Regions from separate parts of the Citrobacter sp. KH_055_1 genome, predicted to be linked through region 4. Evidence: predicted binding sites of a transcription regulator. Region 4 holds the regulator's gene; each other region holds the start of a gene.

Region 1 (5,350 bases), 2.4 Mb from region 4:
TGCCAGATAAGCGACGGTTCCGGCATCCTGACGATGCGTTTTTTCAACTTCAGCGCGGCAATGAAAAATAGCCTGGCGACAGGTCGGCGAGTGCTGGCCTACGGTGAAGCCAAGCGCGGGAAATACGGGGCAGAGATGATCCACCCGGAATACCGCGTACAGGGCGATCTCAGCACCCCGGAACTACAGGAAACGCTCACGCCAGTTTACCCGACTACGGAAGGGGTTAAGCAGGCTACGCTGCGCAAACTTACCGATCAGGCGCTGGATTTGCTCGATACCTGCGCCATTGCCGAACTGCTGCCGCCCGAACTGTTACAGGGCATGATGAGCCTACCAGAAGCGCTGCGCACGCTGCATCGTCCACCGCCATCGTTACAGCTCAGCGATCTAGAAACCGGACAACATCCGGCGCAGCGGCGCCTGATCCTCGAAGAGCTCTTAGCCCATAACCTCAGTATGCTGGCATTGCGCGCCGGGGCGCAGCGTTTTCATGCCCAGTCACTGAGTGCCAACGATACGTTGAAAAACCAGCTGCTGGCCGCATTACCCTTCAAACCCACAGCCGCACAGGCGCGGGTGACCGCTGAGATCGAACGCGACATGGCGCTGGATGTCCCGATGATGCGCCTGGTACAGGGTGATGTCGGATCTGGTAAAACCCTGGTCGCCGCGCTCGCTGCCCTACGGGCTATTGCCCACGGTCAGCAGGTAGCGCTGATGGCACCAACCGAACTACTGGCCGAACAGCATGCGAATAACTTCCGTAGCTGGTTTGCCCCACTTGGCATTGAAGTCGGCTGGTTGGCCGGTAAGCAGAAAGGTAAAGCGCGTCTTGCCCAACAGGAAGCCATTGCCAGCGGGCAGGTACAGATGATTGTCGGTACACACGCCATTTTTCAGGAGCAGGTTCAGTTCAATGGTCTGGCGCTGGTGATTATCGACGAACAGCACCGCTTTGGCGTTCATCAACGTCTAGCTCTATGGGAAAAAGGTCAGCAGCAGGGTTTCCACCCGCATCAGCTGATCATGACTGCCACGCCGATCCCGCGTACTCTGGCAATGACCGCCTACGCCGATCTCGACACCTCGGTGATAGACGAACTCCCGCCGGGTCGTACGCCGGTCACCACGGTCGCCATCCCGGATACCCGTCGCAGCGATATTATTGATCGCGTGCGCAACGCCTGTACCCATGAAGGACGTCAGGCTTACTGGGTCTGCACGCTGATTGAAGAGTCTGAATTGTTAGAAGCCCAGGCGGCAGAAGCCACGTGGGAAGAGCTGAAAATTGCCCTACCGGAACTCAATATTGGTCTGGTGCACGGACGCATGAAGCCCGCCGAGAAGCAGTCGGTGATGGCTGCCTTCAAGCAGGGAGAACTGCATCTGTTGATCGCCACCACGGTGATTGAAGTCGGCGTGGACGTCCCCAACGCCAGCCTGATGATTATCGAAAACCCGGAACGTTTAGGTCTGGCCCAGCTGCATCAGCTACGCGGCCGCGTCGGTCGTGGCGCGGTGGCCTCCCACTGCGTGCTGCTCTACAAATCACCGCTGTCAAAAACCGCGCAGAAACGCCTGCAGGTCCTGCGAGACAGTAACGACGGATTTGTGATTGCGCAAAAGGATTTGGAGATTCGCGGCCCCGGAGAATTACTGGGGACACGTCAGACGGGGACGGCGGAATTCAAAGTAGCGGATTTACTACGCGATCATGCAATTATTCCGGAAGTTCAGCGCATTGCCCGTCATATTCACGAACGTTACCCACAACAGGCGGTGGCGCTGATTGAACGCTGGATGCCGGAAACCGAACGCTATTCCAACGCGTAATCGATAAATAGCGGCGGCGGTTGTCACACCGCCGCACGGCCTTTATTGCGCAAAAATTGGCAACAGCAAATACAGCTTAATCACCAGCGCGTTAACGATGTCGATAAAGAACGCCCCTACCATCGGCACGACTAAAAATGCAGTATGCGATGGACCAAAACGCTCGGTAATCGCCTGCATGTTGGCAATCGCCGTCGGCGTTGCGCCGAGACCAAAACCACAGTGCCCGGCTGCCAGCACAGCGGCATCGTAGTTCTTGCCCATCATGCGCCAGGTGACAAATATGGCGTACAGCGCCATGAAGATCGTCTGCACCACCAGAATCGCCAGCATCGGCAGCGCCAGCGAAGCCAGTTCCCACAGCTTCAGGCTCATCAACGCCATCGCCAGGAACAGCGACAGACTCACGTTGCCCAGCACGGAAACCGCGCGTTCAAACACCCGATAAAAGCCCATTAACGCCAGGCCATTGCTGAGGATCACCCCAACAAACAGCACGCAGACGAAGGTCGGCAATTCCAGCACGGTACCCACCAGCAATTGCGCAACGATTTTGCCCACCGTCAGACAGATAGCGATCAGCGCGATGGTTTCAATCAGCACCAGAGAGGTGATGATGCGCCCGACATCCGGTTTTTCAAACGCAGTCGGCACGGCCTGATCGTCCGGCATACCGTCAGGCGTAGTGGAGTGCTTCACCAGATAGCGCGCGACCGGGCCGCCAATCAGTCCACCCAGCACCAGGCCAAATGTTGCGCACGCCATCGCCACTTCGGTGGCATTGGTAAAACCGTAGCGCTCAATAAACAGCTTACTCCACGCCGCGCCCGTACCGTGTCCACCGGAAAGCGTAATCGAACCGGCAATCAGCCCCATCAACGGGTCAAGACCCAGCAGGCTCGCCATCCCGATCCCAATGGCGTTCTGCATCAACAGCAACCCCACCACCACAATCAGAAAAATGCCCACCACGCGGCCACCGGCGCGCAGGCTGGCGATGTTGGCGTTCAGGCCGATAGTGGCAAAGAACGCCAGCATCAACGGGTCACGCAGCGTCATATCGAAATTAACTTCCCAGCCCATGCTCTTTTTCAGTACCAGCAGTGCGATCGCCACCAGTAAACCACCCGCAACGGGCTCAGGTATCGTGTATTTCTTCAGGAAGGGAACAGACTGGACGAGCTTACGTCCCAGCAGCAACACCAGCGTTGCCGCAACCAATGTAGATAACGTATCGAGGTAAAACATAGACAGCTCCATTAGTGCGTTTAGCACAATCACGCACGATGTATTCCAGATCGATTTTTAGGTCTTTTTAGGTTTTCGGGGTGGATTTTAAGCAGAAAATGACAAAAAGTTATATAAAAAGGTGAGTTCATCGGTTTTAAATATTAAGAATACCTGCTAGCAAACGTTTGCTTTTCTGTTCTGGTCAGATAAAATCACCGCTTTTCCACCATGGGATTGCCTCTGATGTCCGTTAACGCCGTAGAGCCAACAAATGCGCAACCGGTTGCGCAGGCTCACAACAGTGAACTGATTTACCGTCTTGAAGATCGCCCCCCGTTAGCCCAGACCCTGTTTGCCGCCTGCCAGCACCTGCTGGCGATGTTCGTCGCGGTGATCACGCCAGCCCTGCTTATCTGTCAGGCGCTCGGTTTACCGGCTCAGGATACTCAACACATTATCAGTATGTCGCTGTTCGCTTCCGGCGTAGCCTCCATCATTCAGATTAAAGCCTGGGGGCCGGTCGGCTCAGGGCTGTTATCCATTCAGGGCACCAGCTTTAACTTTGTAGCACCGCTGATTATGGGCGGCACGGCGCTGAAAACCGGCGGTGCAGATGTCCCGACCATGATGGCGGCACTGTTCGGTACGCTGATGCTGGCGAGCTGCACGGAAATGGTTATCTCGCGCGTACTGCATCTGGCGCGCCGTATTATTACCCCGCTGGTCTCAGGTGTGGTGGTGATGATTATCGGCCTGTCGCTGATTCAGGTAGGCCTGACGTCAATCGGTGGCGGCTATGCCGCAATGAGCGACAACACCTTCGGCGCACCGAAGAATCTGATGCTGGCCGGCGTTGTACTGGCGCTCATTATTCTTCTTAACCGCCAGCGCAACCCGTACCTGCGTGTGGCATCACTGGTGATTGCCATGGCCGCAGGCTATCTGCTGGCCTGGTTTATGGACATGTTGCCGCAAAACACCGCCCCGGTGAGCCAGGACTTCATCATGGTACCAACGCCGCTATATTATGGCCTGGGCATCGACTGGAGCTTACTGCTGCCACTGATGCTGGTCTTTATGATCACCTCACTGGAAACTATCGGCGATATTACGGCCACCTCCGATGTCTCCGAACAACCGGTCTCCGGCCCGCTGTACATGAAGCGTCTGAAAGGCGGCGTTCTGGCAAATGGCCTGAACTCGTTTGTTTCCGCCGTGTTCAATACCTTTCCGAACTCCTGCTTCGGGCAGAACAACGGGGTGATTCAGTTGACTGGCGTAGCCAGCCGCTATGTTGGCTTTGTAGTCGCGCTGATGCTGATCGCGCTGGGTCTGTTCCCGGCGGTCAGTGGGTTTGTACAGCACATCCCTGAGCCGGTTCTCGGCGGCGCTACGCTGGTGATGTTCGGTACCATCGCCGCCTCCGGGGTGCGCATTGTTTCTCGCGAGCCGCTGAATCGCCGCGCTATTCTGATTATTGCACTGTCGCTGGCCGTTGGCCTGGGCGTCTCCCAGCAGCCGCTGATCCTGCAGTTTGCCCCGGACTGGGTGAAAAACCTGCTCTCCTCAGGGATTGCCGCAGGCGGTATTACCGCTATCGTTCTGAACCTCGTTTTCCCGCCAGAGAAACAGTAAGCGACATGCGGCGTTGATTCAGAATCAACGCCGCTGTTACGCTCTTTCACCATTCCCGCCTTGAGGATTGCGCGTAAATCGTGCATAACTTGACTACGTGTACTTTGCGGGATGGAAGACCATGAAATTTATTGGAAAGCTGCTTCTTTACGTGCTGATCGCCCTTGCAGTGGCGATCCTCGGTCTCTATTTTCTACTGCAAACCCGCTGGGGCGCCGAGCATGTCAGCGCTTGGGTGTCAGAGAACAGCAGCTACCACCTGACGTTTGATGCCATCGATCATCGGTTTTCTTCGCCCTCCCACATTCTGCTGGAGAACGTCACCTTTGGTCGGGATGGCCAGCCTGCCACCCTGGTAGCAAAAAACGTTGATATTGGGCTGAGCAGTCGCCAAATCACCGACCCGCTGCACGTCGACACCATCCTGTTGCAAAACGGTACGCTGAATCTTTCTCCACAAACTGCACCGCTGCCGTTCCAGGCCGATCGCCTGCAGCTACAGGATATGGCACTCAACAGCCCCGGAAGCGAGTGGAACCTCAGTGCGCAGCGCGTGAACGGCGGCGTGATCCCCTGGAGCCCTGAAGCCGGAAAAATACTCGGCAGTAAAGCGCAGATCCAGCTCAGCGCCAGCTCGTTAACGCTGAAC
Region 2 (5,350 bases), 2.0 Mb from region 4:
ATACCACGTGTCCCGCCCTACTCTTCGAGTTCACAACACATGCGATTTTGTGTACGGGACTATCACCCTGTACCGTCGGACTTTCCAGACCGTTCCACTACCACACATGCTGATTCAGACTCTGGGCTGCTCCCCGTTCGCTCGCCGCTACTGGGGGAATCTCGGTTGATTTCTTTTCCTCGGGGTACTTAGATGTTTCAGTTCCCCCGGTTCGCTTCATTACGCTATGTATTCACGTAATGATAGTGTGTCGAAACACACTGGGTTTCCCCATTCGGAAATCGCCGGCTATAACGGTTCATATCACCTTACCGACGCTTATCGCAGATTAGCACGTCCTTCATCGCCTCTGACTGCCAGGGCATCCACCGTGTACGCTTAGTCGCTTAACCTCACAACCCGAAGATGTTTCGTAAAACACATCGTGTTGCGAAAATTTGAGAGACTCGAACACACCGCTTATCTGTTCTTATTACGGAGAACAGACACAGTGTGTCGTTTCAATTTTCAGCTTGATCCAGATTTTTAAAGAGCAAAACTTCTTAATGCACTCGGAAGTACATTCAGAAGTTCATCATTCATCAGACAATCTGTGTGGACACTACAAAGAACGTTTCTTTAAGGTAAGGAGGTGATCCAACCGCAGGTTCCCCTACGGTTACCTTGTTACGACTTCACCCCAGTCATGAATCACAAAGTGGTAAGCGCCCTCCCGAAGGTTAAGCTACCTACTTCTTTTGCAACCCACTCCCATGGTGTGACGGGCGGTGTGTACAAGGCCCGGGAACGTATTCACCGTAGCATTCTGATCTACGATTACTAGCGATTCCGACTTCATGGAGTCGAGTTGCAGACTCCAATCCGGACTACGACATACTTTATGAGGTCCGCTTGCTCTCGCGAGGTCGCTTCTCTTTGTATATGCCATTGTAGCACGTGTGTAGCCCTACTCGTAAGGGCCATGATGACTTGACGTCATCCCCACCTTCCTCCAGTTTATCACTGGCAGTCTCCTTTGAGTTCCCGGCCGAACCGCTGGCAACAAAGGATAAGGGTTGCGCTCGTTGCGGGACTTAACCCAACATTTCACAACACGAGCTGACGACAGCCATGCAGCACCTGTCTCACGGTTCCCGAAGGCACTAAAGCATCTCTGCTAAATTCCGTGGATGTCAAGAGTAGGTAAGGTTCTTCGCGTTGCATCGAATTAAACCACATGCTCCACCGCTTGTGCGGGCCCCCGTCAATTCATTTGAGTTTTAACCTTGCGGCCGTACTCCCCAGGCGGTCGACTTAACGCGTTAGCTCCGGAAGCCACTCCTCAAGGGAACAACCTCCAAGTCGACATCGTTTACGGCGTGGACTACCAGGGTATCTAATCCTGTTTGCTCCCCACGCTTTCGCACCTGAGCGTCAGTCTTTGTCCAGGGGGCCGCCTTCGCCACCGGTATTCCTCCAGATCTCTACGCATTTCACCGCTACACCTGGAATTCTACCCCCCTCTACAAGACTCTAGCCTGCCAGTTTCGGATGCAGTTCCCAGGTTGAGCCCGGGGATTTCACATCCGACTTGACAGACCGCCTGCGTGCGCTTTACGCCCAGTAATTCCGATTAACGCTTGCACCCTCCGTATTACCGCGGCTGCTGGCACGGAGTTAGCCGGTGCTTCTTCTGCGAGTAACGTCAATGAATGCGGTTATTAACCACATCCCCTTCCTCCTCGCTGAAAGTACTTTACAACCCGAAGGCCTTCTTCATACACGCGGCATGGCTGCATCAGGCTTGCGCCCATTGTGCAATATTCCCCACTGCTGCCTCCCGTAGGAGTCTGGACCGTGTCTCAGTTCCAGTGTGGCTGGTCATCCTCTCAGACCAGCTAGGGATCGTCGCCTAGGTGAGCCGTTACCCCACCTACTAGCTAATCCCATCTGGGCACATCCGATGGCAAGAGGCCCGAAGGTCCCCCTCTTTGGTCTTGCGACATTATGCGGTATTAGCTACCGTTTCCAGTAGTTATCCCCCTCCATCGGGCAGTTTCCCAGACATTACTCACCCGTCCGCCACTCGTCACCCAAGGAGCAAGCTCCTCTGTGCTACCGTTCGACTTGCATGTGTTAGGCCTGCCGCCAGCGTTCAATCTGAGCCATGATCAAACTCTTCAATTTAAGTTTGATGCTCGTGAATTAAACTTCGTAATGAATTACGTATGTTCACTCAGAGACTTGGTATTCATTTTTCGTCTTGCGACGTTTAAGAATCCGTATCTTCGAGTGCCCACACAGATTGTCTGATAAATTGTTAAAGAGCAGTGCAACACGGCTTTCGCTCACTGTTGCGAGGTGGCGTATATTACGCTTTCCTCTTTCAGAGTCAACCGTTTATTTTCAGGTTTTTCTCTTCAACCGAACCGGCTGTTTGTGTGAAGTGATTCACATCCGCCGTGTCGATGGAGGCGCATTATAGGGAGTTCTCTGGCGCCCGCAACCCTTAAATTACAGAAAAATGACTGACTGCTGCATTCCACAGCAAAACCCCGCCTTATACCTATTTGCACACAGAGTTATCCACAAACATCCCCATCATTTCGGCGATCCTTTCTACCTATATACGGTTTTAAGCTCTCGAAATAAGGGTCAACATTGAAAAAGAAAAATTCGCGAGCGTTGCGCAAACGTTTTCGTTACAATGCTGCGGCAAAACAAGGATGCCCCGTAAGGGGCGTTAGCTGAGTTTTTACGCAAAAACTCAGCTAACGCTCTCTGTTATAGTCAAATCCAGGGGATTTACCATGCAACAACGTCGTCCAGTCCGCCGCGCTCTGCTCAGTGTTTCTGACAAAGCAGGTATTATCGAATTCGCTCAGGCACTTTCCGCACGCGGTGTGGAGCTGCTGTCTACAGGTGGCACTGCGCGCCTGTTAGCAGAGAAAGGTCTGCCAGTGACCGAAGTTTCCGATTACACCGGTTTCCCGGAAATGATGGATGGACGCGTGAAGACCCTGCATCCAAAAGTACACGGCGGCATTCTTGGCCGTCGCGGTCAGGATGACGGAATAATGGAACAACACGGTATCAACCCTATCGATATGGTGGTTGTTAACCTGTACCCGTTTGCCGAGACCGTGGCTCGCGTTGGCTGCTCGCTGGAAGATGCGGTAGAGAATATCGATATCGGCGGCCCAACCATGGTGCGCTCGGCTGCCAAGAACCATAAAGATGTGGCTATCGTGGTAAAGAGCAATGACTACGACGCCATTATTAAAGAGATGGATGCCAACGAAGGTTCTCTGACCCTCGACACCCGTTTCGATCTCGCCATTAAAGCGTTCGAACACACCGCCGCCTACGACAGCATGATTGCCAACTACTTCGGCAGCATGGTCCCGGCCTATCACGGTGAAAGCAAAGACGCTGCAGGTCGCTTCCCACGAACCCTGAACCTGAACTTCATTAAGAAGCAGGATATGCGCTACGGCGAAAACAGCCACCAGCAGGCTGCCTTCTATATAGAAGAGAATGTTAAAGAGGCGTCCGTTGCCACCGCTACGCAGGTCCAGGGCAAAGCGCTCTCTTATAACAACATCGCCGATACCGACGCCGCGCTCGAGTGCGTGAAAGAGTTCAACGAGCCAGCCTGCGTTATCGTTAAGCACGCCAACCCGTGCGGCGTGGCAGTCAGCTCCTCTATTCTTGATGCCTATGACCGCGCGTACAAAACCGATCCAACCTCCGCGTTCGGCGGCATCATCGCTTTTAACCGCGAACTGGATGCTGAAACGGCACAGGCCATTATCTCCCGCCAGTTTGTTGAAGTGATCATCGCCCCGTCAGCAACTGAGGAAGCGCTGAAGATTACGGCGGCTAAGCAGAACGTTCGCGTCCTGACCTGCGGTCAGTGGGCTGAGCGTGTTGCGGGCCTGGATTTCAAACGCGTGAACGGCGGACTGCTGGTTCAGGATCGTGACCTGGGTATGGTCACCGAGGGTGAACTGCGCGTAGTGTCCAAACGTCAGCCTACTGAGCAGGAGCTGCGTGATGCGCTGTTCTGCTGGAAAGTCGCGAAGTTCGTGAAATCCAACGCCATTGTCTACGCCAAAGAGAACATGACCATCGGCATAGGTGCAGGCCAGATGAGCCGCGTTTATTCCGCGAAGATCGCCGGGATTAAAGCCGCCGACGAAGGTCTGGAAGTCAAAGGTTCGGCAATGGCGTCTGACGCCTTCTTCCCGTTCCGCGACGGGATTGATGCCGCAGCAGCCGTTGGCGTGAGCTGTGTTATCCAGCCAGGCGGTTCCATTCGTGATGACGAGGTGATTGCCGCTGCCGACGAACACGGTATTGCGATGATCTTTACCGACATGCGCCACTTCCGCCATTAATCCACGGAGCAGACGATGAAAGTATTAGTTATTGGCAACGGCGGGCGCGAACACGCGCTGGCCTGGAAAGCAGCCCAGTCACCGCAGGTTTCAACCGTTTATGTCGCACCGGGCAATGCGGGTACCGCACTGGAACCGACGCTGCAAAACGTGGCTATCGGTGTAACCGACATTCCGGCACTGCTGAGCTTTGCCCAGAGCGAGAAGATCGATCTCACTATCGTTGGTCCGGAAGCGCCGCTGGTGATTGGCGTGGTCGATGCCTTCCGTGCCGCCGGTCTGAAAATCTTCGGCCCAACCGAAGGTGCTGCGCAGTTGGAAGGTTCTAAAGCGTTCACCAAAGATTTCCTCGCGCGCCATAATATTCCCACGGCGGAATACCAGAACTTCACTGAAGTGGAGCCCGCGCTGGCCTATCTGCGTGAGAAAGGCGCGCCGATCGTCATTAAAGCCGACGGCCTGGCTGCCGGTAAAGGCGTTATCGTGGCAATGACGCTTGAAGAAGCTGAAGCCGCCGTGCACGACATGCTGGCAGGCAACGCGTTTGGCGACGCGGGCCACCGCATCGTGATCGAGGAGTTCCTCGACGGCGAAGAGGCAAGCTTTATCGTGATGGTCGACGGCGAGCATGTCCTGCCGATGGCTACCAGTCAGGACCACAAACGTGTGGGCAATGGCGATACCGGTCCGAACACCGGCGGGATGGGTGCATACTCTCCAGCGCCTGTTGTAACTGATGACGTTCACCAGCGCACCATGGAACGCATCATCTGGCCAACCGTAAAAGGCATGGCGGCAGAAGGTAACACCTACACCGGTTTCCTGTACGCAGGCCTGATGATCGACAAACAGGGCAACCCAAAGGTTATCGAGTTTAACTGCCGCTTCGGCGACCCGGAAACCCAGCCGATCATGCTGCGCATGAAGTCGGACCTGGTGGATCTGTGTCTCGCCGCCTGCGACGGTAAGCT
Region 3 (5,350 bases), 1.1 Mb from region 4:
TTTCATCGAATAGGCATTCAGCGTATCGTAATCAAAGAACCCTTTGAAAATGTCATCAAGGCAATAACGCAGGATGTTGTCTAGCAGGATCATGGGCTTGCGACGACGGGGCGTTTCCGGCGGCAGATTTACAAAGCGGGGAACCTTGTCAGACGGAATTTCCAGTAGCGCATAGCGAATGGCATCACCACGGATGATCTCCACGGCCAGATAGGTATAGTCGTCCTTCAGAAACTGGACTAAATCTGTCTCGCGGTTAATCAGGATCGGCGTAATGTGCTGGCGAAGATATTGCTTGAAGTAATGACGCAACCAGCTCTGCTGATTGGCTGACAGTTGGCGCTCATTGATTAAGAATATCTGATTGCGCGCCATCTCCAGCAGTAATTCATTGTACAGGCCATCGAACTCCTGATCGGCTTTCAGTACGCGGGCCTGGATTTTGCCTAACAGATGGCGGGAGTGAGAGTTAGAACCCTGCTCTTCGCTAATAATGATGCGGCGTTTTAGTTCGGCAAAACGAACTTTATAAAACTCGTCGAGGTTATTGGAATAGATGCCCAGAAAACGCATCCGTTCAATCAACGGGTTTGACTTATCAGCAGCTTCCTGCAGGACGCGTTCGTTGAACGCTAACCAACTAAGCTCTTTCTCGATGTATAGCTTTTCCTGACCCATTAATACTTTTACTCCGTTTCATTCACGGGACACTACGTGATCATTATGGCGAGCACGACTGGCATGTGCCAGAAAAAATGAGGGGAATTGCAGGATGTAGGCCGGATAAGACGCTTTAGCGTCACCATCCGGCATAAAAGCCCACATGAGTGCCGGATGGTGGTGTGAATGCCTTATCCGACCTACGAGGCTGGGAGGCTATTTTATGCTTCGTCGGCTGCGTAGCCTTGTGGTGGAAGGCGAATGCCGTCCAGCCAGGCTGCGTTATCGCGCATTTGCAGACGACCATCGACAAACCAACCGACCACCAGCGGATAGATGGCATGTTCCTGGGCCTGAACGCGTGCCGTCACGTCATCTTCGCTGTCGCCGTCAAACACCGGCACTTTCGCCTGCAGAATAACCGGCCCACCGTCCAGTTCGTCAGTGACAAAATGAACGGAGGTTCCGTGTTCTTCATCACCGTTTTCCAGCACCTGACGATGTGTATGCAGGCCGGGATATTTGGGCAACAGAGAAGGGTGGATATTCAGCAAGCGTTCGGCATAGTGGGCGACAAACGCCGGGCTGAGGATACGCATATACCCGGCCAGTACCACGACGTCCGGCGCATAGGCATCGATCTCTTGTATTAGCTGGCGATCAAAGGCTTCACGGCTGGCAAACTGGCTTGCCTCCAGCGAATGAGCCGGAATGCCTGCTTCGCGTGCACGTTCAAGGCCGAACGCGTCGGCCTTATTACTGAATACTGCACGTAGGGTGCCCTTGATTTTTTTCTGTTTGCAGGCGTCAATGATCGCCTGCAAATTGCTTCCGTTACCGGAAATGAGCACCACTATATTTTTCATTCAATGACCACACGCTGTTCGGAATCGGACGCTTTGATGATACCGATTCTCCACGCGTTTTCACCTTTTTCGTTCAGCAGCGCAAGAGCATTGTCCACTTCAGCTTCTGGCAGAGCGATAACCATGCCTACGCCGCAGTTGAAGGTGCGATACATCTCGTGCTGACTGACGTTACCCGCTGTTTGCAGCCAGTTAAAGACGGCTGGCCATTGCCAGGAGGATTCATCGATTACGGCCTGGGTGTTGTCAGGCAAGACGCGTGGGATATTTTCCCAGAAACCGCCGCCGGTCAGGTGGGCAATTGCGTGCACGTCAACCTTCTCAATCAGCTCCAGAATGGATTTCACATAAATGCGGGTAGGCGCCAGCAGATGATCGGCCAGTGATTTTCCTTCCAGTTCGGTTGTTTCCGGGTCACAGCCGCTGACTTCGACAATTTTACGCACCAGGGAATAACCATTGGAATGCGGGCCGCTGGAGCCAAGCGCAATCAGCACATCGCCATCAGCCACTTTTGAGCCGTCGATGATTTCTGATTTCTCAACCACGCCTACGCAGAAACCGGCCACATCGTAATCTTCACCGTGATACATCCCCGGCATTTCAGCGGTTTCACCACCGACCAGCGCACAGCCGGACTGCAGGCAACCTTCGGCAATACCGGCGATCACGCTGGCAGCGGTATCGACGTCCAGCTTACCCGTGGCATAGTAGTCGAGGAAAAACAGCGGTTCAGCGCCCTGCACCACGAGGTCGTTGACGCACATCGCCACCAGGTCAATACCGATGGTATCGTGGCGCTTCAGATCCATCGCCAGACGCAGTTTTGTACCTACGCCGTCAGTGCCGGAAACCAGTACCGGTTCACGATATTTTTGCGGCAATGCGCACAGCGCACCGAAGCCACCCAAACCACCCATTACTTCCGGGCGACGGGTTTTCTTTACTACACCTTTGATTCGATCGACCAGAGCATTCCCTGCGTCAATATCAACACCGGCATCTTTGTAGCTAAGAGAGGTTTTATCGGTCACTGCCTGGTTCCCCACGTGTTTACTTGCAATAAAAGTTAAATTCGGCGCAATTCTAACAGGGAAAGCAAACGTTTGCGAGTCTGCTCTGCATCGGCTTTTTTCTGCCGTTTTTTTCAGCGATTTACATTCACATACGTCTTTATTTGACCTGAGCCACGAAAATGAAACCGGGTTCAGCATGGTGCTTGAAACCGGATGACGTAATGCACAGTATCTTACTGAAACCGGTTTCTGTTTTTATCAGCAGTGATGAAATTAACGGTGACCACACGTCAAAAGGAAGGATCATTAATGAATATCGCAGCATTCGATATTGGTGGTACGGCATTAAAAATGGGCGTGATTAGCGAACAGGGCGAATTGCGGGAAAAGGGCAAGCTGTCAGTGCCTGACTGCGATGGAGACAAAATTTTGCAGGGCATGCTGGACTGGGTTTCAGCCCATCCTGACTGCGAGGGCATCGCCATTAGCGCACCGGGTTATGTCAATCCGACTACCGGCTATATCGAAATGGGCGGAGCGATTCGCCAGTTTGACCATTTTGCACTCAAAGCATGGCTGGAAGAGCGTACCGGGTTGCCGGTGACGGTTGAAAATGATGCGAACTGTGTCGCGCTTGCTGAGCGTTGGCAGGGGAAAGTAGCCGGTATCGAAAATTTCCTTGTTCTGACCATCGGGACCGGGATCGGCGGGGCGATTTTCTGCAACAACCAACTGGTGCATGGCGCGCGTTTTCGTGCTGGTGAATTTGGTTATATGCAAACCGCCCGACCCGGAACACGTGATGTCAGACGCTATTCGATGAATGAAAATTGCACCCTGCGCGTTTTACGTCATCGCTATGCGGAACATATCGGGAGCGCACTGGAAGCCGTCTCGGGCGAAGATGTTTTTGATCGCTACGACGATGGAGACCCTGTCTGCCAGCGTTTAGTCACTGAGTTTTTTAACGACCTCGGCACGGGTCTTTATAACCTCGTTAATGTGTTCGATCCGCAGGTGATATTAATCGGTGGCGGCATTGTTGAACGCCCTGGATTCCTGTCGCTGTTGCGTCATCATTTGGCCTGGTTCGGTATTGCGGAATATATCGATATCGTCAGCCACGGCAACGACGCCGGGTTGTACGGTGCCGTTTACCATTTCAATCAGCAAAACAGAACGGTATAGGAGCTAACATGTCTGGATTTAAAGCAAATTTCATGTGGGGGGGCGCGGTTGCTGCTCACCAACTGGAAGGTGGCTGGCAGGAAGGGGGAAAGGGGATTAGCGTTGCTGATGTGATGACGGCGGGGGCAAATGGTGTCGCTCGCGAAATTACCGATGGCGTGCTACCAGGGAAAAATTATCCCAACCATGAGGCTATTGATTTTTACCATCGCTACCAGGACGACATTAAGCTGTTTGCCGAAATGGGGTTTACCTGCTTTCGCACGTCAATTGCCTGGACCCGTATTTTCCCACAGGGTGATGAAACGCAGCCAAATGAAGCTGGCCTGCAATTCTATGACGATCTGTTCGATGAATGCCTGAAATACGGTATTGAACCGGTGGTTACGCTGTCGCATTTTGAGATGCCGTACCATCTGGTGAAGGAATATGGCGGCTGGCGTAATCGTAAGTTGATTGATTTCTTTGTCCGTTTTGCCGAGGTGGTCTTCACCCGCTTCCAGCATAAAGTGAAGTACTGGATGACGTTCAATGAGATCAATAACCAGGCTAATTTCCACGAAGATTTTGCACCGTTTACCAACTCCGGCTTGAAGTACCAGCCAGGCGAAGACCGTGAGCCGGTAATGTATCAGGCTGCACACTACGAACTGGTGGCGAGTGCACTGGCGGTAAAAGCGGCGCGTGAGATTAATCCCACGCTGCAAATTGGCTGCATGATTGCCATGTGCCCGATTTACCCGCTGACCTGTGCGCCTGACGATATAATGATGGCGATGAACGCCATGCATCGCCGTTACTGGTTTACCGATGTCCATGTGCGCGGCAAATATCCGCAGCATATTCTCAACTACTTTGAACGTCGGGGATTTGAGCTGGATATTACCGAGGAGGACCGTCAGGCGCTGACTCAGGGCTGTGTTGACTATATTGGTTTCAGTTATTACATGTCCTTTGCTACGCAGGCTTCAGCGGAGAATCCGCAACTGGATTATGACGAAACGAAAAGCCTGGTCTCCAACCCCTATGTGCAAAAATCGGACTGGGGCTGGCAGATTGATCCGGTCGGCCTGCGCTACTCGCTAAACTGGTTCTGGGATCATTATCAACTCCCGCTGTTTATCGTAGAAAACGGGTTTGGTGCTATCGATGTGCTGGAAAGCGATGGGACGGTGAACGATCAGTACCGCATTGACTACCTGGCGGCCCACATCAGTGAGATGAAAAAAGCCGTGGTGGAAGATGGCGTCGATTTAATGGGCTATACGCCGTGGGGGTGTATTGATTTAGTGTCCGCCGGGACGGGCGAAATGAAAAAACGCTATGGTTTTATCTACGTCGATAAAAATAATGACGGTAGTGGGACATTAGCACGCTCGCCTAAGAAATCTTTTTCATGGTATCAGCACGTCATTCAGACCAATGCTGAATTTTTATAGAATTCAATGGATTGATGCTCGGCCCCGCCCAGCGCGCGGGGCGTGTCTTATACTCATTTTTCAGACGTAAATGACTTTGGTTGATCCATATCAAGCGTATGCAGTGTTGCGCCAGAGAGGAAAAGCGGTATAATCCGGCGATTTTTTTTGTGGTTGCCACTCGTCTGAGGAAAGGAGAAGA
Region 4 (5,350 bases):
GAACCTTCCTGTAAAACTCGCTTGTAAAAATCGGGGTTGTTAACGCGAATATCTGCCGGTGCAGTACCATTAATGGTAATGCCCGCACGGTTTAATAATTCACTGGTGATTCGATACCAGTCATCATCTGGTACGCTGACGTCTTCTATACACGATGAACTCATAGCTTCTCCATCACAGGTCGGTGATCAGAACCTTAAAACAGCGTAGACGCTTTTTTGGGCTTTGTGAGAAATCTCACGGAATGAATCCGCGAATCTGTTTTCCGACGTAGAACAGAGGAAGGGAGAACCCCTTACCGAAAAGGCCATCCGTGGTTAAGCGGGAACATGCGTGTTCCCGTTAACACATAAAAATTATCGTTTTTGTAACAACTGGAAATCAGTATAGGCCTGAATTTTTGTGGGTTCAATCAAAAAATATTAGCCCGCTAATTAATTATTCAAGCGCTATGAATGTGATTCGCCAGGCGCAGCAGTAGAAACCTCATCAGCGTGAGAGCGACATTCTTTCTGCGACTGCATTTTGTACCCCAGCGCGGCCAGCAACACCGTAGACAGCATGACGCCGGTGGTGGTGAATAGCGGCGTGCTGATCAACCACGACACAACCAGACTTGCCAGGAAGCATAAGCCCAGTTGCAGCGTATTCTGCAGGGCTGCGGCACGTCCTGTTGCCTGTGGGAAGGGACGCAAAGCCTGAGCAACGACAATCGGATAGATAGCACCGTTCGCTATTGCCATCACGCAGAATGGGATCAGGATTTCGGCTAGCGCAACGTGGTGAATAAAGCCGACCGCCCAGGTAGCGATAACGCTCACTGCATACAGAATGAGCAGCCACGGCAGTAATTGACGACCTTCCCATTTTTGCAGGGCGGCACGACAGCCGTATCCGCCGATCAAAAAGGCGATGGTTTGCGGCACATAGCTCAGGCCAATGACGGCCGGGCTATAGCCCATCTCGCTCAGGATAAATGGCGAACCGGTCAGCCACGCGAAAAAGCTCGCGGAACAGGCCGCATAAATCAGCACGTTGCCGCGGTAGGTTCTGGAGCGCAACAGGGTGGCAAAGGTGAGCTTATCCTGGCTATCGTCACGCGCTTTAGCCGTGGGCTTCAGGCGCAGGGCCGGCAGCATCAGGATCAGGGTGATGGCAAACAGGGTGGCAAAGATAGCCTGCCAGGAAAAATGCATCAGGATCCAACTGCCTAATAATGGCGCGAGCGCGGGAGATAACCCGACCAGCGGCATAATGGTGGCAAAGATACGGTTCACTTTTTGCGAGGGATAATAATCAGCAACCAGCGCCTGCCATATAACCGACGCCGCACAGACGCCCACAGCCTGGATAAAGCGCAACACCAGCAAGCCGGTGGCGTTTTCGACCCAAAGCATGCCAAGACTGCTCAGCGCGAAGATGGAGAGGCCCAGTAGCAAAATAGGCTTGCGGCCATAATGGTCGGAGAGTGGCCCCCACAGAAGTTGCGCGATGGCAAAACCCGCCAAGAACAGGCTAAGGCTGGCGCTGACGGCTGATGCTGGGGTTTGCAAATCGGACTGAATAGCCGCAAATGCTGGCAAATACATATCCGTTGCCAGAAAACCGAGCACGCTAAGACCTGCCAGCCAGACTAAAAACCCTTTTCCAGGTTGCATCATTATTTCTCTTTATAAGCAATAGAACAGTGCCGCTGAGTGTAGTGAGTGAAATTCTTGCTGTGAAACGCTAATATTTGCTTATTGATTTCAAATTTTTTGCAGGCAGAGTATGTGGTCAGAATATTCCCTTGAAGTGGTGGATGCAGTCGCACGCAACGGCAGCTTTAGTTCTGCCGCCCAGGAGTTGCACCGCGTGCCTTCGGCGGTGAGCTATACCGTGCGTCAACTGGAGGAGTGGCTGGCTGTGCCTCTTTTCGAACGTCGCCATCGGGATGTGGAATTAACCCCCGCCGGGGCGTGTTTTTTAAAAGAAGGGCGCTCTGTTATCAAAAAAATGCAGATCACTCGCCAACAATGTCAGCAAATTGCCAACGGCTGGCGTGGGCAACTGGCGATTGCCGTCGATAATATTGTCAGGCCGGAACGGACCCGACAGATGATTGTGGATTTCTACCGTCATTTTGATGATGTGGAGTTAATCGTTTTTCAGGAGGTGTTTAACGGCGTCTGGGATGCGTTATCGGACGGGCGCGTGGAGTTGGCGATTGGCGCGACGCAGGCTATTCCGGTAGGGGGGCGCTATACGTTTCGCGATATGGGAATGTTGAGCTGGAACTGCGTGGTGGCAAGTCATCATCCGCTGGCGTCGATGCCGGGACCGCTCAGTGACGATACGTTGCGCAACTGGCCGTCGCTGGTACGAGAAGACACCTCCCGTACGTTGCCAAAACGTATTACCTGGCTACTGGATAACCAAAAAAGGGTGGTAGTGCCTGACTGGGAGTCATCTGCCACCTGTTTATCGGCTGGACTCTGTGTTGGGATGGTGCCAACGCATTTTTCCAAACCGTGGATCGACAGCGGAAAATGGGTTGCACTACAGCTTGAAAATCCCTTTCCTGATGCCGCGTGTTGCCTGACCTGGCAGCAAAACGATACGTCACCCGCACTGAGATGGCTGCTGGACTATTTAGGGGACAGTGAAACGTTGAATAAAGAGTGGCTGCGGGAGCCAGAGTAAGGCTCCCGCACAACAGATTATCGACGATAATCGCGGAACGGACCATCGGCCACGGAGCGACGTTCTACCAGGCGCGGGTGCACCTCAATAGACTGTGACTCTTCGCGTTTATTCACGATACGGTCTAACAGCATGTTAAAGGCCGTTTCACCGAGCGAATCTTTTGGCTGATGAATGGTGGTTAATGCCGGGGTGAAGAAGCGGGCGTTACGCACGTTGTCGTAACCAATCAGCGACACATCTTGCGGGACGCGCAGGCCCATCTCGTCAGCGGCGCAAAGCGCGCCCATCGCCATGATATCACCACCACAGAAGACGGCGGTCGGGCGGTGCGACTGGGAGAGGATCTGCTGCATGGCGCGATACCCGGATTCAGGCTCAAAATCGCCCTGGACAATCCAGTTGTCAGGCACTTTAATCAGCGCTTCTTCCATCGCCTTCATAAAGCCCGCCAGGCGTCCGGCGCCGGTGTTACGCTCCATAGGTCCTGGGATCACACCAATCTCGCGATGACCGCGTTCAACCAGATAACGGCCTGCCATATAACCGCCTTCAAAGGCGTTATCGATGACCGTATCGGTAAAATCGGCTTTGGCTTCGCCCCAATCCATCACCACCATCGGAATATGGCGATATTCTTCGAGCATGGAAAGCAGAGGTTCCGGGTATTCAGAACACATCACCAGCAGACCATCTACGCGCTTCTGCGCCATCATGGAGAGGTAGGCCTGCTGTTTCTCGAGGCTGTTCCACGCGTTGCCCAGAATCAGCGTATAGCCTTTCTGGAAGCAGTTTTTCTCAACGGCTTCGATGATTTCCGCAAAGTAGGCGGCTTCGCTGCTGGTCGCCAACAAGCCAATCGATTTAGTGTGATTCACCTTCAGACTGCGTGCCACCGCGCTTGGGGAATAATGTAGTTCTTTAATTGCTGCCCAGACGGCATTGCGCGTTTCTTCCGCGACAAAGCGTGTTTTGTTAATTACGTGTGATACGGTTGTAGTGGAAACGTTTGCTCGCTTCGCTACATCTTTAATTGTTGCCATTACATCTCACTCCAGACCATATCCTAAGTTCCTGAGAATACTCCAGGTAAACGTTTGCCTTCACACACCCTTCGCGCAACATCAGGGTTGCGGTACGCCAGGAAAACGACACGGAACGTCAGGAAGGGGTCAATGGCCGGTACGCTAATCAAGTAAGCGTGGAATTTTGTCTGATCTTTACGAAAAGGGGAAGAGTTAAAAGCATTTATCAATATAAATCGTGAGAGATTTTTACCTTCAAGTGTGCAAAAATGCGCAATATCACTTTTTGTGTGGGAATAAAAAGGAGAAAACTTGATGAGCACCGATCTGAAATTTTCGTTAGTCACCACCATTATTGTTCTGGGTTTGATTGTTGCCAGTGGTTTAACCGCCGCGCTGCATTGATGTATCGCCGAGGGAGAGCTATCTCCCTCATCCCGCCAACCCGTCCCCCCACTGCTATTGTTTGCAAATAAGCAAAAGTCTTTTGCATTTTTGTTAACTTTATTATTTTTGCGATCAATGTCATGCTTTTGACTCTTATTCTGTGTCGTGCCACGGCTCGACGTTACGGAGTCGCTGTATGAAAATAAATTATCCACTACTGGCGCTGGCGATAGGGGCGTTTGGTATCGGCACGACAGAGTTTTCTCCGATGGGGTTATTACCCGTCATCGCTAAAGGCGTCGATGTCTCGATTCCGGCGGCAGGGATGCTAATTAGCGCCTATGCGGTAGGGGTGATGGTCGGTGCACCGTTAATGACCTTATTGCTTTCTCATCGCGGGCGCCGCAATGCGCTGATTTTTCTGATGGCGATTTTTACGCTCGGCAACGTGCTGTCGGCGTTATCTCCCGATTACACTACTCTGATGCTGTCGCGTATTCTGACCAGTCTTAACCATGGGGCCTTTTTTGGTCTCGGCTCGGTTGTAGCGGCAAGCGTGGTGCCAAAGCACAAACAGGCCAGCGCTGTCGCCACCATGTTTATGGGACTCACCATCGCCAATATTGGTGGCGTTCCTGCAGCGACCTGGCTGGGTGAAACCATCGGCTGGCGCATGTCCTTTATGGCAACGGCGGGTCTGGGGGTTATCTCGATGGTCAGCCTGTTCTTCTCGTTGCCGAAAGGCGGAGCAGGGGAGCGCCCGAACGTGCGCAGAGAGCTGGCGGTGCTCATGCGCCCGCAGGTGGTGTCAGCGTTGCTGACTACTGTGCTGGGCGCCGGTGCGATGTTCACGCTCTATACCTATATTTCACCGGTGCTACATAGCATCACCCATGCCACGCCTGCCTTTGTAACCGGAATGCTGGTGCTGATTGGCGTCGGGTTCTCAATCGGTAACTATCTGGGCGGCAAGCTGGCGGACCGCTCAGTCAACGGCACGCTGAAAGGCTTCTTACTGCTATTGATGGTGATTATGCTGGCAATCCCGTTACTGGCGCGTAGTGAATTGGGTGCAGCCATCAGCATGGTAGTCTGGGGCGCGGCAACCTTTGCGGTAGTTCCGCCGTTACAGATGCGTGTGATGCGCGTTGCCAGCGACGCGCCGGGCTTATCATCCTCGGTCAACATTGGTGCGTTTAATCTGGGGAATGCGCTAGGTGCGGCGGCGGGTGGCGCAGTGATATCGGGTGGTTTAG

The links. Region 4 encodes PurR, which represses purine synthesis genes. Its sites were predicted from a motif close to CANGCAAACGTTTGCNTG; they were not measured.
Region 1: the regulator PurR is predicted to act here: its motif matches at 3,241-3,258, upstream of gltS (sodium/glutamate symporter).
Region 2: the regulator PurR is predicted to act here: its motif matches at 2,666-2,683, upstream of purH (bifunctional phosphoribosylaminoimidazolecarboxamide formyltransferase/IMP cyclohydrolase).
Region 3: the regulator PurR is predicted to act here: its motif matches at 2,622-2,639, upstream of purM (phosphoribosylformylglycinamidine cyclo-ligase).

Annotation. Positions count from the first base shown of each region.
Region 1 covers NZ_CM174473.1:74,472-79,821, reverse strand. The annotation lists gene recG (ATP-dependent DNA helicase RecG) at 1-1,836, shown strand, start outside; gene gltS (sodium/glutamate symporter) at 1,879-3,084, opposite strand; gene xanP (xanthine/proton symporter XanP) at 3,310-4,701, shown strand; gene AC3ITF_RS00395 (AsmA family protein) at 4,823-5,350, shown strand, end outside.
Region 2 covers NZ_CM174473.1:4,465,003-4,470,352, forward strand. The annotation lists rRNA gene AC3ITF_RS20965 (23S ribosomal RNA) at 1-392, opposite strand, end outside; rRNA gene AC3ITF_RS20970 (16S ribosomal RNA) at 625-2,166, opposite strand; gene purH (bifunctional phosphoribosylaminoimidazolecarboxamide formyltransferase/IMP cyclohydrolase) at 2,790-4,379, shown strand; gene purD (phosphoribosylamine--glycine ligase) at 4,395-5,350, shown strand, end outside.
Region 3 covers NZ_CM174473.1:1,360,264-1,365,613, forward strand. The annotation lists partial or broken gene ppk1 (polyphosphate kinase 1) at 1-678, opposite strand, end outside; gene purN (phosphoribosylglycinamide formyltransferase) at 882-1,526, opposite strand; gene purM (phosphoribosylformylglycinamidine cyclo-ligase) at 1,523-2,560, opposite strand; gene bglK (beta-glucoside kinase BglK) at 2,852-3,730, shown strand; gene AC3ITF_RS06300 (6-phospho-beta-glucosidase) at 3,739-5,169, shown strand.
Region 4 covers NZ_CM174473.1:2,446,204-2,451,553, reverse strand. The annotation lists gene cfa (cyclopropane fatty acyl phospholipid synthase) at 1-164, opposite strand, end outside; gene punC (purine nucleoside transporter PunC) at 450-1,658, opposite strand; gene punR (DNA-binding transcriptional activator PunR) at 1,771-2,682, shown strand; gene purR (HTH-type transcriptional repressor PurR) at 2,700-3,725, opposite strand; gene cydH (cytochrome bd-I accessory subunit CydH) at 4,023-4,112, shown strand; gene AC3ITF_RS11405 (MFS transporter) at 4,291-5,350, shown strand, end outside.